DNA from 4 places in the Arthrobacter sp. efr-133-TYG-120 genome. Region 2 is predicted to be linked to each of the others. Evidence: riboswitches for the same ligand, from Rfam matches in the RefSeq annotation. Region 2 holds a riboswitch; each other region holds the start of a gene.

Evidence for each region. Region 2 has a riboswitch for S-adenosylmethionine ahead of QRN51_RS17745 (DUF1737 domain-containing protein). Riboswitches for the same ligand answer to the same signal wherever they lie in the genome.
Region 1: another riboswitch for S-adenosylmethionine. It lies ahead of metX (homoserine O-acetyltransferase MetX); the one in region 2 lies ahead of QRN51_RS17745 (DUF1737 domain-containing protein).
Region 3: another riboswitch for S-adenosylmethionine. It lies ahead of QRN51_RS02220 (aminotransferase class V-fold PLP-dependent enzyme); the one in region 2 lies ahead of QRN51_RS17745 (DUF1737 domain-containing protein).
Region 4: another riboswitch for S-adenosylmethionine. It lies ahead of QRN51_RS09910 (hypothetical protein); the one in region 2 lies ahead of QRN51_RS17745 (DUF1737 domain-containing protein).

Annotation. Positions count from the first base shown of each region.
Region 1 covers NZ_JARVRI010000015.1:16,318-21,125, forward strand. The annotation lists gene QRN51_RS10255 (SGNH/GDSL hydrolase family protein) at 1-618, shown strand, start outside; gene QRN51_RS10260 (hypothetical protein) at 684-1,076, shown strand; gene metX (homoserine O-acetyltransferase MetX) at 1,078-2,199, opposite strand; SAM riboswitch class IV at 2,213-2,328, opposite strand; gene QRN51_RS10270 (S8 family peptidase) at 2,544-4,808, shown strand, end outside.
Region 2 covers NZ_JARVRI010000031.1:60,943-65,750, forward strand. The annotation lists gene QRN51_RS17730 (glutamate--cysteine ligase 2) at 1-440, shown strand, start outside; gene QRN51_RS17735 (O-succinylhomoserine sulfhydrylase) at 437-1,645, opposite strand; gene QRN51_RS17740 (rhodanese-like domain-containing protein) at 1,646-2,056, opposite strand; gene QRN51_RS17745 (DUF1737 domain-containing protein) at 2,053-2,310, opposite strand; SAM riboswitch class IV at 2,321-2,433, opposite strand; gene QRN51_RS17750 (hypothetical protein) at 2,538-2,897, opposite strand; gene QRN51_RS17755 (Lrp/AsnC family transcriptional regulator) at 2,953-3,384, shown strand; gene ocd (ornithine cyclodeaminase) at 3,544-4,575, shown strand.
Region 3 covers NZ_JARVRI010000002.1:204,494-209,301, forward strand. The annotation lists gene rsgA (ribosome small subunit-dependent GTPase A) at 1-909, shown strand, start outside; gene hisN (histidinol-phosphatase) at 969-1,781, shown strand; SAM riboswitch class IV at 1,942-2,054, shown strand; gene QRN51_RS02220 (aminotransferase class V-fold PLP-dependent enzyme) at 2,090-3,502, shown strand; gene QRN51_RS02225 (class I SAM-dependent methyltransferase) at 3,554-4,330, shown strand; gene QRN51_RS02230 (metal-dependent transcriptional regulator) at 4,360-4,808, shown strand, end outside.
Region 4 covers NZ_JARVRI010000014.1:357,665-362,472, forward strand. The annotation lists gene QRN51_RS09900 (VIT1/CCC1 transporter family protein) at 1-1,026, opposite strand, end outside; gene QRN51_RS09905 (hypothetical protein) at 1,295-1,483, shown strand; gene QRN51_RS09910 (hypothetical protein) at 1,509-1,829, opposite strand; SAM riboswitch class IV at 1,844-1,963, opposite strand; gene QRN51_RS09915 (sodium:solute symporter family protein) at 2,045-3,577, opposite strand; gene QRN51_RS09920 (helix-turn-helix domain-containing protein) at 3,881-4,456, shown strand; gene QRN51_RS09925 (ammonium transporter) at 4,726-4,808, shown strand, end outside.

The DNA of each region.
Region 1 (4,808 bases), on a different contig from region 2:
CTCCAGCAGATCCTCGACGAACAACTTGGCCCGTGCATGGACCTCAAGCCGGACCTCGTGAGCATCTCCGCAGGCGGCAACGACCTCATCCGTCCCGGCGGCGATCCCGACGCCTTGGCCGAGAAACTCGATGCCGCAGTGCAGACCCTGAGTTCCGACGGTGCCACCGTGGTTCTCTTCAACGGTCCGGACACCGCGTCATCGGTCCTCGGCCGGATCCGCGGCAAAGTGGCCATCTACAACGAAAACCTCCGCACGGTGGCCGCCCGCCACGATGCCGTGATCGCCGATATGTGGTCCCTGCGGCAACTCTCCAACTCCCAGATGTGGGACGAAGACCGCCTGCACTTCTCGCCGCTCGGCCATCACACCGTCGCGGCGATGGTCCTCGATTCGCTCAACGTGCCGCACAACCTCGAGCCGCTGTTCCCCAAGCCACTCCCCCAGCGGAGTTGGCGCGAGGCCCGCTCGGGCGACCTCGTATGGGCACGGGAGTATTTTGTCCCGTGGGTCATCCGTCGGATCCGGCACCGCTCCTCCGGCGACGGCATCCTGCCGAAACGCCCGACGCCGGGACCCGTCTTCGGTCCTGCCGACACCATCCTGCCCCGGAGCTGAACGGGAGCCGTGTGGGTCACAGGGAGCGGGGCTAAGCTGGTGAAAGACTAGGGAGGCCCTCCACTGTGAACAATGTGATCTTCTGGATCATCGTCTGCTCCTGGCTGATTCCCATGGGGATCCGCATGTACAACCGATCGCGCCAGCGCAGGCTCCGGGACTTCCCTCCGCAGGATTACCCCGGGCAGCCCTATCCTCCGCAGCACTACCCCGTCGGATACCCGGAGCAACCCCCGGTCATCTTCCCGGCTGAGCCGCAACCCCCGGTGGGAATGCCCGCACCTCAGGCCGCTCCGCGGTCGTCGGCTACTCCGCAAGCGAACAGCGCGCCCCAGCCGGACAGCGCGCCGCAAGGCTACCGGGCACGGAAACTGGCCGAACTCGACCAGGAGTATAGCGACGGGAAAATTGCCATGGAGGACTACATGAAGCTCCGCCAGGAGATCATGAACGGCTGATTCAGCCGAAGAACGCCTCCCGCAGCTGGGGGCCGAGCTGGCCGATCTCGGTGAGGAAACCGTCGTGCCCGATGGGCGCCTCGATCACATGAACGGGGACTTCTCCGGGCAAGGCCTTGGCCAGCTCGTGCGATTGTTCCGGGAAATAGAGCCGATCCGAGTCCACCGAGGCAACGAAGAACTTCGCCGTGGCCACGGACAACGCGTCCTCCAATGAGCCCCGGCCGCGAGTGATGTCGTGGCTCATGAGCGCCTCAGTGATGGCGATGTAGCTGTTGGCGTCGAAGCGCTGGACCAGCTTGCGTCCCTGGTGGTCGAGGTAGCTCTCCACCTGGTAGCGGCCCCGGTCCCCTAAGGCCGCAGCCTGTAGGGGTGCCTCGCCGCCTTGGGCGTTCCTGCCGAAGCGGAAGTCCAGTTCATCCGCCGAACGGTAGGTGATGTGGGCGATCCGCCGGGCGAGGGCCAGCCCCGCCTCGGGCGCGGCCTGGCCATAGTAGTCGCCGCCCTTGAAGTCGGCGTCCTGCCGGATGGCGAGCGTCTGGGCCTGCGCGAACGCAATCTGTTCGGCAGTGCTGTACGCCCCGATCGAAATCACGGCACATCGCTTGACGCGGTCCGGATAGCTGACGGCCCACTCCAGTGCGCGGGCACCGCCCATGGACCCGCCCACCACGGTGTGCCAGCTGTGGATCCCCAAGGCGTCGGCGAGCCGGGCTTCGGCTACAGTGCTGTCCCGCAGGGTCACAAGCGGGAAGCGGGAGCCCCATGGCTTGCCGTCAGGAGCGCTCGACGACGGCCCGGTGCTGCCGTAGCAGCCTCCCACGATGTTGACGGAGACTACGAAGTAGCGGTCCGTGTCGATGGTGGCGCCGGGACCAACGAGTTGCTCCCACCAGCCTTCTTCGTCGCTCTCGCCACGGGCCACATGGGTGCTGCCGGTCAGTGCATGCTCCACGAGGACGGCGTTGGAAGCGTCGGCGTTGAGCCGGCCCCATGTCTCGTACGCAAGGACGACCTCAGGGAGGAAACCCCCGGCCTCCAGTTCGAGCCCTCCTACGGAAACATACTTGAGGGTTCCGTCCTGGGTACCTGAAAGGGGTATGGCTGTTGCAGCAATTGTCATTCGTCGACACCTCACATCGCGCTTGCCCGCCGCCAACACAGCGAAGGGCCAGGTCTTCACCCGGGGCACCCCGCCGCGAAAGGAGGGTTGCCGGCCAGCAAGCCGGGGCTGTCGCTGGCACTCATGACCTATGGGAAGAGTCTAGGAAAACCGGACCCCTTCTGACGAAGATTATGACAGCTTTGTGACACTTGGCCGCGTTTTGTTCACGAAGCCGGGGTTGTGGATGTCTGAAATTGAAGAGACGGGTGATGCCTGTGTGACTGGAGATAGAATTGGGCGCAGCAGTCTGCATCCTTCGGATGTCTCCGCCGCCACTGTGCGTCACAGGAAGATTGAAGCTCGTGAAAAAGCCATCCGGCGTCGTTCCAATAGCCCTGTTCTTGCTGGTATCAGGTTTCACCGTGGGAGTGCCGCTGCCGGCGCACGCCGACACGACTCCGGCAGCAGGCGAAGACAGATACATGGTCCACTACGCCGAAGGCACCGACGTTGACGGGAAGACCGCGGAGCTGCGCTCGCAGGGAGTCTCGGTGGACAAAACGTTCACGCATGCCGTGAAGGCCGCGGTCGTCACGGCGACGCCAGCGAAGGCCGCTGCGTTGGCGAAGTCGAGCCACGTGGCATCGGTCGAGCGGGACACCCCGGTACGGATTTCGGACACCCAAGCGCCGGCACCCTGGAACCTCGACCGGACCGATCAGCGCACCCTCCCTTTGTCCGGGAGCTACACCCCGCCTTCGAGCGGCGCCGGGGTTCAGGTCTACATTGTGGACAACGGGGTGCTTGGCACCCATGTGGACTTCGGCGGTCGGGTGACCGCGGGGTGGAGTGCCTTCTCGGGGCAGCCCGCCAATGCCCCCTGCACCGATCCGGCAATGCCCGACGCCGGCCACGGGACGCACGTAGCAGGCATCACAGCCGGCAGCACCTACGGCATGGCCAAGTCGGCAACCATCGTGCCGGTGCGGGTCCTTGGTTGCGACGGTACGGGATACTCCTCCGACGTCATAGCCGGCCTCGATTGGATGGTCCAGCAGCACCAGCCCGGCCAACCCGCCGTCGCCAACCTCAGCCTCTCCGGACCTGCGAACCAGAGCCTGGACGACGCTGTCCAGGGCGCGATCAATAGCGGCATTATCGTCACCTTGGCGGCCGGCAATTCCAGCACGGACGCGTGCACGCTGTCCCCCAGCCGCGTGGCTGCCGCGATCACGGTGGCCGCGAGCGACAGCTTCGACCGGCAGGCATCGTTCTCCAACTACGGTCCCTGCGTCGACCTGTACGCACCAGGAGTCCAGATCACCTCGGATTGGCAGACGTCAAATACCGCAACGGCTGTCCTGAACGGAACCTCGATGGCCTCTCCGCATGCGGCAGGAGCGGCCGCGATGCTCCTCGCCATGCATCCCTCGTGGAGCCCCGCGCAGGTCTCGGCAACGTTGACCGTCGGCGCAACAGCCGGAATAGTCCAGTCGACCGGAAACTGCATGCCTAACCGGCTGCTGTACGTCAGCCCGTCGCTCTTTTCGCCGTCGCAAGACCCGTTGGGCGGATTTGCGGCTACAACCCCCTGCAGGCAGCTTGACACGCGGGACGGGACCGGTGGCGTCAACGGGCCGGTCGCCCCCGGACAGACGATCAGCGTCAAGGTTGCTGGACGCGGCGGCCTCCCGGCGACCGGAGTTTCCGCTGTCGCAATGAACATCACGGTGGCCAACCCGACGTCGAACGGCTTCATCACCGCGTACGCCGGCGGAACAAATCGTCCGGCGACCTCGAACCTGAATTTTGCCCCAGGGCAGATCGTCCCGAATTTCGCGATCACGCCGGTGGGGTCCGATGGCACGATTTCCTTCACGAACAGCTCCAACGGCACGGTCCAGCTCATCGCCGACATCACCGGTTACTCCCTCACGCCTGGCGCGTCGCCCGCTCCCGGGACGTTCTCCGCCCAGGCCCCGTCCCGGCAGCTGGATACCCGTGACGGCACCGGCGGCGTCGGCGGACCCGTTGCCCCCGGACAGACCATCAACGTCAAAGTCACAGGCCGCGGCGGTATTCCCTCTTCCGGTGTTTCCGCCGTCGCGATGAACATCACGGTGGCCAATCCCTCGTCGTTCGGCTTCATCACCGCTTACGCAGGCGGGACTCCGCGACCGAACGCCTCGAACGTGAATTACGCGGCGGGACAGATCGTTCCGAATTTCGCCATTACGCCGGTCGCTCCCGACGGGACGATTTCATTCACGAACACCTCCGGCGGAACCGTCCAGATCATCGCCGATACCTCGGGCTATTACCTTGCGGGCACACCGTCAACCGCAGGCGCGTTTTCCGCGCAGGCCCCGTTCCGGCAATTGGATACCCGTAACGGCACCGGCGGGATCAACGGACCTGTTGCCCCCGGGCAGACCATCAACGTCAAGGTCGCGGGACAGGGTGGCATTCCAGTGTCCGGTATTTCCGCTGTCGCGATGAACATCACCGTGGCCAATCCGACGTCGTTCGGCTTCATCACCGCCTACGCCGGAGGAAGCCCGCAGCCGAGCACCTCGAACGTGAACTACGCGACGGGACAGATCATCCCGAACTTCGCCATTACGCCC
Region 2 (4,808 bases):
CTGTTCGTGAATACCATGCCGGAATAGAGCCCGCTGCCGTGCCCACTGCGCTTTTGCGGATGGCGTCCTGGCAAGCAAGCAACTTCGGACTGCGTACCGAACTGCTGGACTTCGGAACCTTTCGCCCGGAACCCGCCGCCGACGTCGTCTGGTCGTTGGTGGAATACTTGGAACCCGTGCTCGCCGAACAGGGTGAATTCGACTTGGTCCAAACCGGCGTGGCAGCCATCTTGAGCCGTGGCAACGGCGCTATCGAACAGCGTGGTGTTGCCGGGCGCTGGAGCGAGAGCAACGGGAGCGCGCCCGACGCCGCCGGGCTGGCCGCCGTCGTAGAGCACGCCGTCCAGATCACGATGCGCTCAGAGAGGGACGAGAGCGACACCAAGCCGCAACCCGTCCTCACCTGGGTGCGCCAGGACTGGCGCGAAGCGCCCGGCTAGACCTGCTTGAGGGCCCGCTCGAGGTCCCCGATGAGATCGTCCACATCCTCCAGCCCCACCGAAAGCCGCACGACGCCGTCGCTCAGGCCAATTGCCGCGCGGCCTTCCGGACCCATGGCACGGTGCGTGGTGGTGGCGGGATGGGTGATGAGGGACTTGGAGTCGCCGAGGTTGTTCGAGATGTCGATGACGGCGAGCCCGTCCAGCAGCGCGAAAGCGGCCTCCTTCGCCGATCGCCCTGCGGAGGGGAGCAGCTCGAAGGTGAGCACAGTTCCGCCGGCCTTCATTTGCTTTGCGGCGAGCTCGAACTGCGGGTGCGACTTCAGCAGCGGGTACTTGACCCAGCTGATGGCCGGCTGTTCCTCGAGCCACTCGGCGATCCGCAACGCAGACGCCGAGGAGTGGTTGACACGCAGCGCCATCGTCTCCAGACCCTTGGTCAGGACCCAGGCGTTGAACGCGGAAAGCGACGGACCGGTGTGCCGCATGAGCTGCTTGACGGGACCGTCGATGAACTCCTTGGTGCCCAGGATCGCTCCGCCAAGGACCCGACCCTGGCCGTCGATGTGCTTGGTGCCCGAGTAGACAATCACGTCTGCTCCGAGATCGCCGCAGCGCTGCAGGAGGGGAGTGGCGAAGACGTTGTCGACGACCACCGTGGCGCCGGCCGCGTGGGCCAGCTCGCTCACCGCGGCGATGTCCACGATTTCCTGCATGGGGTTCGACGGCGACTCGAAGAACACTGCGGTTGTCGGCTCGGACAGGGCAGCACGCCACTGGTCCAAGTCAGGCCCGTCGACGAAGACGGTCTCGACGCCCCAGCGCGGCAGGATCTCATTGAGGATGACGAAACAGGAGCCGAAGAGCGAGCGGGCGGCAACTACGCGGTCACCGGCAGCAAGCAACGCACCGAGGGCGGTGAAGACAGCGGACATGCCCGACGCCGTCGCGAAGCACGCTTCGGTGCCTTCGAGCAGGCGGAGGCGCTCCTGGAAGGTAGCTACGGAGGGGTTGCCGTAACGGGAGTAGACGAAGCGTTCGTCCTCGCCCGTAAATGCTCGCTCGGCGGCTGCGGCGGACTCGTAGACGAAGCCGGAGTTCAGGAAGACGGCCTCGGACGTTTCCTGGAAGTTGGTACGGTCAAGACCGCCGCGGACGGCCTGGGTGTCAGGGCTCCAGCTGGCGGCGTCAGGGTTGAAAGTCACTTAGATGTTCCCCAGGTTCGTCGGAAGTCCACGGTTTTTCCAGCCGTTCACGGTTCGCTCGCCGTAGCGGTCCGGCTCGCCCTCAAAGCCCTCGAGGACGTTGTAGGAGGTGTAGCCGGCCTGGGTGGCGGCAATCGCGGCGGCGATGGAGCGCTGTCCGGAGCGGCAGAGGAAAACCAGTTCGGTGCCGTCCGCCTCCGGGGCCTGCTGCGTCAACTCTTCGATGAAACGGGTGTTGGGGATGCCTCCGGCCAGGTTCCACTGGATGAACAGGGGATCGTTCTCGGTGGCTTTGGTGTCCGGGATGCCGATGTGTGCCCACTCGCCTTCGGTGCGGACGTCCACCAGGATGGCGCCCTGCTCAAGCTTGGCCCAGGCGTCGTGCGGGCTGAGGTCGCCTGCGTAGCTCATGCGTGGCCCTCGCCGTCGAACTCTTCATCAAGCTGATCCACCGCATTGGCAACGGCGGCATCTGCGCTTGCGATTGCCGCGGGCAGGACGATGGCCTGTGCCACGATTACGTCCGTGCCGTTGAAGGTCGCGGCCGGGCTGCCGTGCAACACGTATCCCTCCGCGAGGGCGGTGGAGATCCGCTCGCAGAATTCCTTGGTGTCAGGGCCCGTGATGAGACGGTACGAGAGTTTTTCTTCGGTGGGTTCAGGCATTGGTGCTCCTCAGTCACGCTTGCAGTTCGAAAGTGTCGATACGCCGAGTAGTCACCTGAGGCACCCCGCCGGAGAGAGGGTTGCCGACCAGCAAGTCAGGGCTTCGCGCTGGTGCTCATTACTCAAGAAGAAAAATAACATCCACGACGGCGGCCTGCATCACCGGCCGTCGTCATGTTCCGTAACCGGACGGCAGCCAGGCTGGCGAGGGCTGGGGTGCCAGCGTCCTAGGACTCGGTTTCATTGGGCAGCGGTTCCAGGCTCGCCTGGATCCGGGGTGGAATGGCGTCGAACCGCGACGCTACTGCCGTAGGGGAGTGATGAAAAGTGGAACCTTGATGCTTCCGGATTTCCAGCAGTTCGTGGACGGATATCCCGGTGGCCGTGGCGAGTGCATGCAGCGAGAGGCTGTTGTGATGAGCCAATGCAAAAACCACACCCGACAAGGCTTCGAAACCTTCTGTCTCGTAGATTTCCTTCACCAGGTTGGACATGCCATTTGCATCATCGATTGATCCCGCTGACGCACCAGTCGCCATGGCCGTCAGGGACCATGCAGCAGAGTCGGGGCTGATGTAGATGCTCATGTCGATACCCTACGGACTCAGGCCCGCTTGGGGAATGGGCGATACGTTTATCTTTATGGCAGCACTCACCGACCTTGACCGCCAGCTCCTCTCCGCTCTCCGGGAGGACGGCAGGGCCTCCGTGGCGAGCCTTGCGCGCAAGCTGGGCGTTGCTCGGGCCACCGTGAATAGCCGGCTTGAGCGTCTTGTCTCCTCGGGGACCATCGTTGGCTTCACCGCGAGGGTGCGCGACGAGGTGGATCCACTTGCGATCCGGGCCATTGCGCTCATTGCCGTGGAGGGAAGGTCGGCGGACAAGGTCATTCGCCAACTCCGCGGACTTCCCGAGATTTGGGCGCTACACACCACGAACGGCGGTTGGGATCTCGTGGCCGAGTTGCGCACGGAGAGCCTCAGCGACTTTGACCAGGTGTTGGGCAGGATCCGCGGGATCGAGGGGATCGTCAATAGCGAGACGAGCCTGCTGCTCAGTTCCGTCCTGCGATAGTCGCTTTTATGACGGGCGCCTGCCGTTGATCATTGTGTGCATAAGCAGTCATCATTTTGTGCATGTTTTCAATGAAAAGTACGTACTTTGGCAATTGTGGATGCATATCGCCGCTCCGTAGCCTCGTAGCAACAGTGCTTATGAGGGAAAGGAGCGCACATGACGCGCTTTGTCGATGTCCGCAATATGGTTCGTTGGACGGCCGGACGGGGCCCGGAGACCGTCATCTCGGAGATGATGCAGTACCTGGAAGACGACTTCCAGCGGTGGGAATCTTTTGACAAGACTCCGCGAGTGGCAAGCCACACGCCATTTGGCGTCATCGAGCTGATGCCCACCAGCGACCAGGAAACCTACGGCTTCAAGTATGTAAACGGACACCCCTCGAATCCCGCGCGCGGCTTCCAGACCGTGACAGCTTTCGGTGTCCTGTCCGACGTCCACAACGGCTACCCGACGTTCCTTGCGGAGATGACAGTGCTGACAGCGTTGCGGACGGCGGCCACGTCCGGCATGGTCGCTAAGAAGCTCGCGCGCCCCGATGCCCGGATCATGGCGATGATCGGAACCGGAACCCAATCGGAGTTTCAGGCGCTGGCCTTCCGGGCGGCCCTGGGTATAAACAGTGTGAGGATCTGGGACACGGACCCGGCAGCGATGGAGAAGTTCGTCCGGAACATGGCTCCCCTCGGCTTCGACATCACCATCGCAGACTCGGCGGCCCATGCAGTGGAGGGCGCCGACGTCGTCACCACATGCACGGCGGACAAGGCCAATGCCACGATCCTGACAGCAGACCAGGTTTCGCCCGGAGTCCACATCAACGCGATCGGAGGCGACTGCCCAGGGAAGACTGAACTCGACGCTGCCATCCTCGGCCTCGGTGACGTCTTTGTGGAATACGATCCCCAGACGCGGATTGAAGGCGAGATCCAGCAAATGTCCGCCGATTTTCCCGTCACCGAATTCTGGCAGGTCCTGGCCGGGCACGCTCCGGGCCGGACCTCCAAGGACCAAATCACGATATTCGATTCCGTGGGCTTCGCGATCGAGGACTTTTCCGCCTTGAGGTATCTCCGCGACGCCGTTGAGGGTTCGGAGTTCTTCGAGGAGATTGACCTCGTCGCTAATCCCGATGACCCCAAGGACCTCTTCGGCCTGGTGCGGGAACTGTCGCCGATCGGCTCCTGAGATGCCCAACTGGTCCCCACCGCCACCCTCGCCTCGCAAGTCCCCGTCGGCTCCCAGCCTTCGCGAGCTCAGGCAGGGACCCTCGCCGGCGGGGCCCCACCGCCACCCTCGCCTCGCAAGCTCGGCCAGGGAACCCGGGCGGCGTGGGCCCACGCATTTGTTGTCGTTTTGGAGCCTCTAAACGACAACTACTGCTAGTCAGTTGGGTGGGAGAAGCCTGGTGCGCCGGCCCC
Region 3 (4,808 bases), on a different contig from region 2:
CTCCGTCGCTCCCCTGTGGTTCCCGGAGACTTCGTAGCGCTCGTCGGCGATGTGTCCGGAGCACCGGACACCCTCGCCCGCCTCGTGCGCGTCGAGGAGCGAAAGACCCTCCTGCGGCGAAGTGCCGATGACACGGATCCGATCGAGCGGGCCGTCGTCGCCAACGCCGACCAGCTCGTGGTGGTGGTTGCGGCAGCCAATCCGGAACCACGCACCGGATTCATCGACCGCGCCTTGGTGGCAGCGTACGACGCCGGAATCGAGCCGCTGCTGCTCGTCACCAAGGCAGATGTCAAGGATCCGACGGAACTACTCGCCAACTATGTGAGCCTCGGTTTCCCCATCATCATCAGCCGGACGGCCGACGCAGGCGCCTCCGGAATCGACGCCCGCTCCGACGACGGCCTGTCCGCCCGCCTCGACAGTGACGCCGTCGGCCAGTTGCGGGACTACCTCGACGGCAAGGTCACCGTCCTCCTGGGCCATTCAGGCGTCGGGAAGTCCACTATGGTGAACGCCCTCACCGGGGCCGAGCGCGCCACAGGCGGGGTCAACGCCGTGACGGGGCGCGGACGCCACACCTCGTCCTCTGCCCTCGCACTGAAGCTCAGCGACGCCCCTGGCGGAAGCTGGATCATCGATACGCCCGGCATCCGTTCTTTCGGCCTCGCCCACGTGAACCCGGACCGCATCCTGCACGCCTTCCCGGACCTGGAGCCGGGGACGGAAAGGTGCGAGCGTGGTTGCAAGCACGATGCCTCCGCCGTTCGATGCGGGCTGGATTCCTGGGTCGCCGAAGGCCACGCGGGCGAGGCCGGCCCCGCCCGCCTTGCATCGCTCCGCAGGCTCCTTGGTGCGGACCCGCGCATGGAAGCCCAAGAGGCCAAGGAACTGGGTACGGTCAACTAACTCAGCGCATGCCGTCCTACCTCCCCGGCTCACCGGCGAATAGACGGTAGTTTGGAACCATGACCCAACCCGATTCGAGCTACAACGACGACCTACGGCTGGCCCATGTGCTGGCCGATTCCGTCGATTCCCTGACAATGGAGCGGTTCAAGGCGCTGGACCTCCAGGTGGAGACCAAACCCGACCTGAGCCCAGTCACCGATGCCGACAAAGCCGCCGAGGAAGCAATCCGTGGGCAGCTCTCCCGCTCCCGGCCCCGCGACGCCGTCCTCGGCGAAGAATTCGGCAGCACGGGCCACGGCTCCAGGCGTTGGATCATCGATCCCATCGATGGGACCAAGAACTTCGTGCGCGGCGTACCCGTCTGGGCTACGCTCATCGCCCTCGTGGACGAGGGCGAAGTAGTAGTGGGGCTCGTGAGCGCTCCGGCGCTCGGCAAGCGTTGGTGGGCGGCCAAGGGCTCCGGCGCCTACATGGGCCGGTCGCTGGCCGCCGCCACCCGGTTGAAAGTTTCCAACGTGTCCCGGCTCGAAGACGCCTCGCTTTCCTACTCCGAGCTTTCCGAGTGGAAGCAGCACGGGAAGCTGGACAACTTCCTGGGCCTCGAGAACGATGTCTGGCGCAGCCGTGCGTACGGCGATTTCTGGTCCTACTGTCTCGTTGCCGAGGGCGCCGTGGACATCGCCGCCGAACCGGAACTCCAGGTCTACGACATGGCCGCCTTGGTGCCGATCGTCACCGAGGCCGGCGGACGCTTCACATCCCTGGATGGCGCGGACGGCCCCTTCGGCGGAAACGCCGTCGCCACGAACTCGATCCTCCATTCCGAGGTCCTCAAGAGGCTCAACCCCGAACTCGACGACCTTCTGTAGCCCCTCCTGTTCACTGAATAAACGACGGCGGACGCCCCCTTTTAGGGGCGTCCGCTGCTTTTTCTTCGGCTGAAGGCACATTTTTCGGGCGGTGTAACAATCCGCTTAACAATCGCGGTCACATTGGAACCCGCCTCGCCGGTGTCCTACTCTCTTTACAGGTCACGAGTGCCAGCGCGAAACCCCGGTTTGCTGGCCGGCAACCCTCCATCGCGGCGGGGTGCCCCGGGTGACGACCCGGCCGGTCCGGAACGGATGCGGCAAGCGCGGACCCCCTGCACGCAGGGGTCCCTCTTGAGTGAGGTCCCATGAGCACAGCCACAATTACTTCTACGGCTCTTTCGCAGCACCACGAAACCGCACAGCAGCTGCCTCGGGCATCCCGCCCGCTGGCCGCGGTCACCGGCGCGGAGTTGCAGGCACCCCTGATCCAGGGCGGCCACATCCGCTACGCCAACCTTGACTACGGCGCATCCGCACCTGCCCTGACGGTTGTTTCCGCGTACCTCAACGAGATCCTGCCGTACTACGCGAGTGTGCACCGCGGCGCAGGCTACGCCTCCCAAATCAGCACCTCCGTCTACGAAAACGCCCGCAACATCGTCCGTGACTTTGTTGGCGGACGGCCGGACGATTCCGTCATTTTCACGCGCAACACCACCGATTCCCTCAATCTCCTGGCCGGCTGCCTGCCGGTCACAGACGGCAAGCACACCGACGAAGTCCTTTACCTGGACATCGAGCACCACGCAAACCTGCTGCCGTGGCAAGGCGTCCCCCACCGAAGCATTGTTGCCGCGGAAACCTTGTCGGAGACCGTAGCCAATGTCCGCACAGCCCTCTCCCATGGTGGCGTCAGCCTCCTGGCTGTCACCGGCGCGTCGAATGTGACCGGCGAAATCCTGCCCATCAAGGAACTAGCTGCCTTGGCCCACGAATTCGGGGCGCGGATTGTGGTGGACGCGGCGCAACTTGCCCCGCATCGCCGCATCAACATCGCCGCCGCGGATGTCGACTACTTGGTTTTCTCGGGGCACAAGCTTTATGCCCCGTTCGGCGCGGGAGTCCTGGTGGGCCGTCCCGACTGGCTCGACGCCGGCACGCCGCACCTGGCAGGAGGCGGCGCCGTCCGGGAGGCACGCCTCGATTCCGTCAGCTGGGCCACGGGACCGGCCAGGCACGAAGGCGGCTCGCCGAACGTTCTCGGTGCGGCCACCCTCGCCCGGGCCACACAAGTCATCGCCAGCCTCGACCACGACGAATGGCACGCCCACGAGGCCGCCATCCGCTCGCACCTGGTCGAAGGCCTCAAGGAAATCGACGGCGTGACCGTGCACCAGATCTTCAGCGACACCGATCCCGAGGACACCATCGGCGTCGTGAACTTCTCGCTCCAGGGCTACGACGCCGGACTTGTGGCGGCCTATCTTGCGGCCGAGCACGGCATTGGCCTGCGCGACGGGCGCTTTTGCGCCCACCCGCTGCTCAAGCGCCTCGGTCTTCCCTCCGGATCCCTCCGGGCCAGTTTCGGCGTAGGATCGCGTTTGGAAGACGCCACTCGGCTCATCGCGGGCATCCAGGCGCTCAAGAGCAATGGCCTCGGTTGGGACTACGTGGTGGACGCCGGCCGTTGGGTGCCCGCGAACGATCACCGCAGCTACCCGGAATGGGCTCCCAACACTCCCGGGACCGCGGGCGCAGCTCCGTGCAGCACCGACTGATTGCGGTAGATTCGTAGGGTATTTTTTCCTGTCCTACGAAGGAGTTTCCGCGTGGCCCCGCGACCCAAAGGCACGTCAGCCGGCCCCAAGCTCTATGAGGAACGGCGCCTTGAACTCGGTCAGAGTTTCCAGGACGGCGGAGAGCACTATGACCGTGTCCGGCCCGGATACCCCGCGGATTCAGCTGACTGGCTGCTGCCGGAAGGCGCGCGGGACGCGGCAGACATCGGCGCGGGCACCGGAAAGTTCACAGCGCTCCTCGTCGAGCGCGGGCTGGCGGTGTCCGCAGTGGACCCCTCCACGGACATGCTCACGCAACTGCGCAAAACGTATCCACAAGTGATCGCCCTGGAGGGCACGGCCGAGGCAACTGGACTCGCGGACTCAGCATTCGACGTCGTCAGCGTTGCCCAGGCATGGCACTGGTGCGATCCCCTCGCCGCCAGCACCGAGATCGCCCGGATCCTTCGGCCCCAGGGTGTGATCGGCTTGATCTGGAACCAGCTGGACACGTCGGTGCTCTGGGTCCATCGTTTGTCTCGCATCATGCATGCCGGCGATGTCCACAAACCGGACTTCCGGCCTGTGGTGGGCCGGGAGTTCACGGGCCTCGAAAGCCATGTGACGCGTTGGGAGGATCCCGTGACTCCGGCGGATATCCTCGAACTCGTGAAGTCGCGCAGTTACTACCTGAGGGCGAATGAGACCACCCGGGCCAAGGTGACGGGCAATCTCGAGTGGTACCTTTTCGAGCATCTGGGCCATGCCGAGGGCGAGGTCATCCCCTTGCCCTATCTCACGCAGAGCTGGCGGGCGCGCAAAGCCTGATGCGGCCTGTTCACGATAGGCTTGGAACCGTGAAGACCAGTGCGCCCTCCTCCTCGATCGAGGACTACGTCAAGGTCATCTACTCCTTCACGGAGTGGCAGGACAAACCCATCACGTCCTCACAGCTCGCGCAACGGCTCGGCGTCGCCAATTCCTCCGTCTCGGAGATGGTCCGCAAGCTCAAGGACCAAGGGCTGGTGGACCACCAGCCCTACAGCGCCATTTCCTTGACCCCCCAGGGAATGCAGCTTGCCCTGGGCATGGTCCGCCGCCACCGCCTGATCGAGACCTACCTCGTGAGGGAGTTGGGCTACAGCTGGGACGAAGTCCATGACGAGGCCGAGATGCTCGAACACGCCGTTTCGGACACCTTCATCGATCGCATGGCCACCAAGCTGGGCAACCCCGGACGCGATCCCCATGGGGACCCCATCCCTGCCGCGGACGGTTCGGTGAGCCTGCCGCATGCGCACCGCAT
Region 4 (4,808 bases), on a different contig from region 2:
GGCCACAGCAAGCGCCGCGAAGCCGGTCATGCCGAAGATGAACGGCAGGATGGGCACAATGGCGCCCGAAGCGAAGAAGCAGAAACTCGAGATCGCGGCGCCCCAGGCGGAGCCCACGGCCTCGTGCTCATTGACGGTTTCTTCCACTTCGGGGTGCAGGGAGAGGCTGGGATCGCAATCGCAGCTGTAGACGCCCATGCGTTCAGCGGCCCGGTGTTCGGCGGCTTCGCGGGACATGCCCCGGGCCAGATACACGAGGACCAGCTCGTTGTGCTCGATGTCCAGGGCCGGGGCTGCGGTCAGCGTGGCCTGGGTGGGGCGGGTGGCCTTGAGGAGCTCGAGCTGCGAGCGGACAGAGACATATTCGCCGGCACCCATGGACAGCGCGCCTGCCAGCAGGCCGGCGATGCCGCTGAACAGGACCACAGTGGCGGGGACGCCGGTGGCCGCCATGCCCATCACGAGTGAGAGGTTGCTGACAAGACCGTCGTTGGCGCCGAAGACGGCCGCGCGGAAAGTGCCGGACAACCTGTTGCGGCCGCGCGTCGCCAGGCCGCGGACTACTTCCTCGTGGATCTGTTCGTCAGCCGCCATGGCGCGGGTCGCTGCTGGATCCTTCGCGTAAGGCGAGCGGCCTTCAGCCCTTTGGGCGAGGGCCAGCACGAACACTGATCCAAAGTTCCGGGCGAGGAAGCCGAGCATTTGGCTTCGGATCGAGGCCGCCTTCGGCATGCCGGCATGTTCCCCGAGGAGCTTGAGCCAGTGTGCCTCGTGGCGGCCCTCGGCCTCTGCGAGTGCCAACAGGATTTCGCGTTCCTCGCCGTCGCGGCGCTGCGCCAGTTGGCGGTACACGGCGGCCTCGGCCCGCTCGTCCGCCAAGTACTGACGCCAGCGCTTGATGTCCGACGACGACGGGGGAGTCTTGGGGGCCGCTTCATCTTGCGATGGACTGCTTTGGTCCGAGCGATTGTCGGGATGCGCGTTGTCTGGATCTGTCGGGTTCTGTGGATCTGCGTGCGGGTGCACCGGGACTCCTGGGTTGCTGGGGCGGGCTTCATCGCCTCATTGCGGCTCCACTCTATCGCCAATTTCCGCGGTTTTTCGGCTGGCAATCCTCACTGGACGTTTTAGGCGCGCCTCAAAAACGGGAGGCTCCCGGGAGGCCCTTGACCGCGGTTGGGGGCAGTGCTGGGATGGATGGACAGGGTCCACGAATTGGCGGGGTAGCGTGGTGACCGGCTGCCTCATGTGCCTGTGCGATGGGCTCAGCGGCACGTCGAACGGAGGTTGCACCATGGACAGCACCGAAACCCACGCCCGCCACCCCGACCGTCCCACGGTCGAGGCCGATCCCGCCTACGACTACAGCGAAGACCTTGAGGTGGACGAGGACTGGGAGGAACAATCCGAGGTCCTCGACGACGACGAACGGGTGGTTCCGCTCGACGCAGAGGAACACCGCGAGGACGAAGAGTTCGAATAGCCCCGGGCTCGCTAAACCCGGGGAGCTAAAACGCGCTCAGGATGAAGTGCCTCTGCACGCCTGCCCGGTGCCCGGTTGCCGCCACCGTCAGGGTGAGTTTCCGTGTGGCGGGGAACCAGCGGGCGGGCTGGACCGCTTTTGAAAGGGCTTGGGTGATGAGCCGCGGCTCATGGTGCCAATAGCGTTCCAGGTTTCCGTCCACGACGAACGTGACGGAGCCTTGGGAGAGGTCGACGCCGGGAATCACCCGGACGAATTCGTCCACCCGGCGGGGGCGGTGCGACAAGAGGGTGCTGGGCTGGGTGGTGCGGCCGGCTATGGCGGTGGCGCCGTTTTCGAAAGGCATGGCCTTCTCCTGTGGAGTTGCTCTTGCCCGTTCGGTTGTCTCTGGTCCGAGCCGGGCCGCTTCTTCATCCGAACCACCCGTGAACATGGGGTTGGCGTGTGGCAAGTCGGAGCTTGGCGCCACATCTCTTGAAGCTCTTCCTACTGTACATGCGACGGCGGCGCCGCACCCCGGAAAAAGGTGCGGCGCCGCCGTCGTACTTGACTCTGTGAAACTTAGTGGCTGGCCACCGGGTGGGCCTCCAGCGGGAGTTCCTCGGTGACTCCTCCGGCGACGCGACGGTCCCATGCTTCGCGGACCTCGGGCTCCGTGGGAGGCGTCAGCAGCGAGACCACAACGTACACCAGCAACGAGGCTCCGAGGCCCCAATAGATGGGATCGTTGGCGTAGACGCCGTCTTCGCTGGGGATGATTCCCGTGGCGTAGGCGATCAGCAGGGCCAGGGTGAGTACGGACCCCACGGCCATGGACCAGGCCGCGGCAATGCCGGTGCCCCGCTTCCAGACCAGGCCGCCCAGGATGGCAACCAGCAGGCCGCCCACCAGGATGTCGTAGGCGATGGTCAGGGCGACCACGACGTCTTGCGCCGCCATGGATATCAACACGGCCACGATGCCCAGTCCGAGGACCCAGTAGCGGTTGGCCTTGACGTCGTGCTCGGGGTTCTCGGTGTCGTCGGTGTTGATGGTCTTGCCGAACCAGCTGGCCACGAACGGGACCACGTCGGCGCGGGCAACGGTCGCCGCGGCGATGAGGGCTCCGGAAGCCGTGGACATCATGGCCGCGACCGCAGCGGCCATCACGAGGCCGCCGATGCCGATCGGCAGGATGTGCGTGGCAACCTCGGCGTAGACGACGTCCTTGCCGAGGGCCTTCACGTCGATGTTGGGCAGTGCCACGCGGGCGGCAAGGCCGATCAATGCGCCGGCGACGCCGTACAGGACGCAGTAGATACCCGCGGTGGCACCGCCCCAACGGGCCACCTTGGGAGTCTTGGCGGTGAAGACGCGCTGCCAGATGTCCTGGCCGATCAGCAGGCCCAGGGTGTAGACCACGAAGTACGTGATGATGGTTTGTGCTCCGATGCCGTCCAACTGGAAGAAGCTGGCGTCAACGCGGGCACGGATGCCATCGAAGCCGCCTGCGGCGTTCAGGACGAACGGGAGCATGAGGAAGAAGATGCCCACGGTCTTGATGATGAACTGCACCTGGTCGGCGAGGGTGATGGACCACATGCCGCCGATCGTTGAGTAGACCAGGACGATTGCGCCGCCGACGGCGATGGCGAGCCAGCGCTCCCAGCCGAAGAGGACAACGAAGATGGTGGCGTAGGCGCCCGTGGACGTGGCGCACAACATCAGGGTGTAGGCGAGCATGACGATGCCGGAAGTCTGTGTGGCGCGCTGTCCGTAACGCAGGCTGAGCATCTGGGAGACCGTGTAGATCTTCAGCCGCTGGATGGTGCCGGCGAAAAGCAGGCTCAGGAGGAGCACGCCCGAACCGATCGCGACAACCAGCCACATGCCGGAGACGCCGAACTTGTAGCCGAGGCCGACGCCGCCAACCGTCGATGCGCCGCCGAGGACGACTGCGGCCATGGTGCCGGTGTAGAGCATCGGACCGAGGCGGCGTCCTGCCACGAGGAAGTCGCTGTTGTTCTTGGTGCGCGACTTGCCCCACCAGCCGAAGGCCAGCATGGCGAGCAAATACACCACCACGATCGCAATATTGATGAACGAAGAGTCCACGGTTGGCTCCTGAAAGTGATGCGCAGAGCCCTTGGGGATTCCGACGCCGGTCCGCTGGGTTTCGTTGCGGGTTGCGGAAGGTCTCTGCGCTGGTGATTGGGGAGAGTAGTCTGTGATGTATGCCTCACAAACAACACTTGTTGCCTATGAGGATACGTAGTGATGCGAGTAACAGTCAAGGTGCTGTCTCGCCCAGCGGACTCATCGGCGCTCCTCCAGCTTGCCAAAGGCCCTGCCGCGCGGGCGATCCGGCTACTATTGCTGCAATGACAGGGCCGCAGAAACGGCCTGAAAGGTTCGTGAATGAAGGCTCTCCCCGTTGAACCGAGCAATGTCCCCGTTGCCATCGGTTCCAGAATCCGTGCCGCCCGCCAATCGCAGCGGCTCACCATCGAGCAGGTTGCCGACGCCACCGGCCTGACCAAAGGGTTCCTGAGCCGGGTGGAACGTGACCTGACATCGCCGTCGGTCGCTTCCCTTGTGACGCTTTGCCAAGTTCTTTCAGTCTCCATCGGCGATCTTTTCGCCGCACCTGAGACGCACCTGACGCGGCGCGACGATGGGCCGCGGATTTCGCTTGGCGGCCAGGGAATCGTGGAGCGGCTCCTGACCGCCCGGTCGGAACGACGGCTGCAGATCCTACAGGCTTCCATCGAGCCCCGCGGCCGGGGAGAAGCCGAGCTTTACGCCGTCGATTGCGACGTCGACGTCCTGCACGTGGTCAAGGGCCGCATCAAATTGATCCTCACCAACGAGGAGTACGAACTCGAAGAGGGGGACACGCTGTCCTTCCCGGGCCGCGAGCCGCACACCTGGGTCAATCCAACCGACGAGCCCGTTGAGGTGCTCTGGATCCTGGTGCCGGCAGCCAGCCGCTGACGCCGGCACTTTGCGATACGGGACCGCTGTGGCCGACACGCGGCGTAACACGCCTGAAACATGACTGACTCCGGGATTTAACCCTGGGACCTTCGGTGTTACGTGCCTGAAATGATCCGTGCCGACTGCTGAAACAGGGCGACTGTACCTTCGAGTCAAGGCAACTCGTCAAGGTCGGTATCCCGTGGGGTACCAGGACCTGTTCGTTTTAAAAATGGTCTCGCCGTGCGGGCGCCATGGAGCGCCGTATATGCAGGAAGGCTCCCGAAATGAACCCAGTATTCTTCAGCGTAGGGCTGGATGTGAACCCCCAGACCCTCGATCCAGGCGCAACAGCCTGGATGCTTGCAGC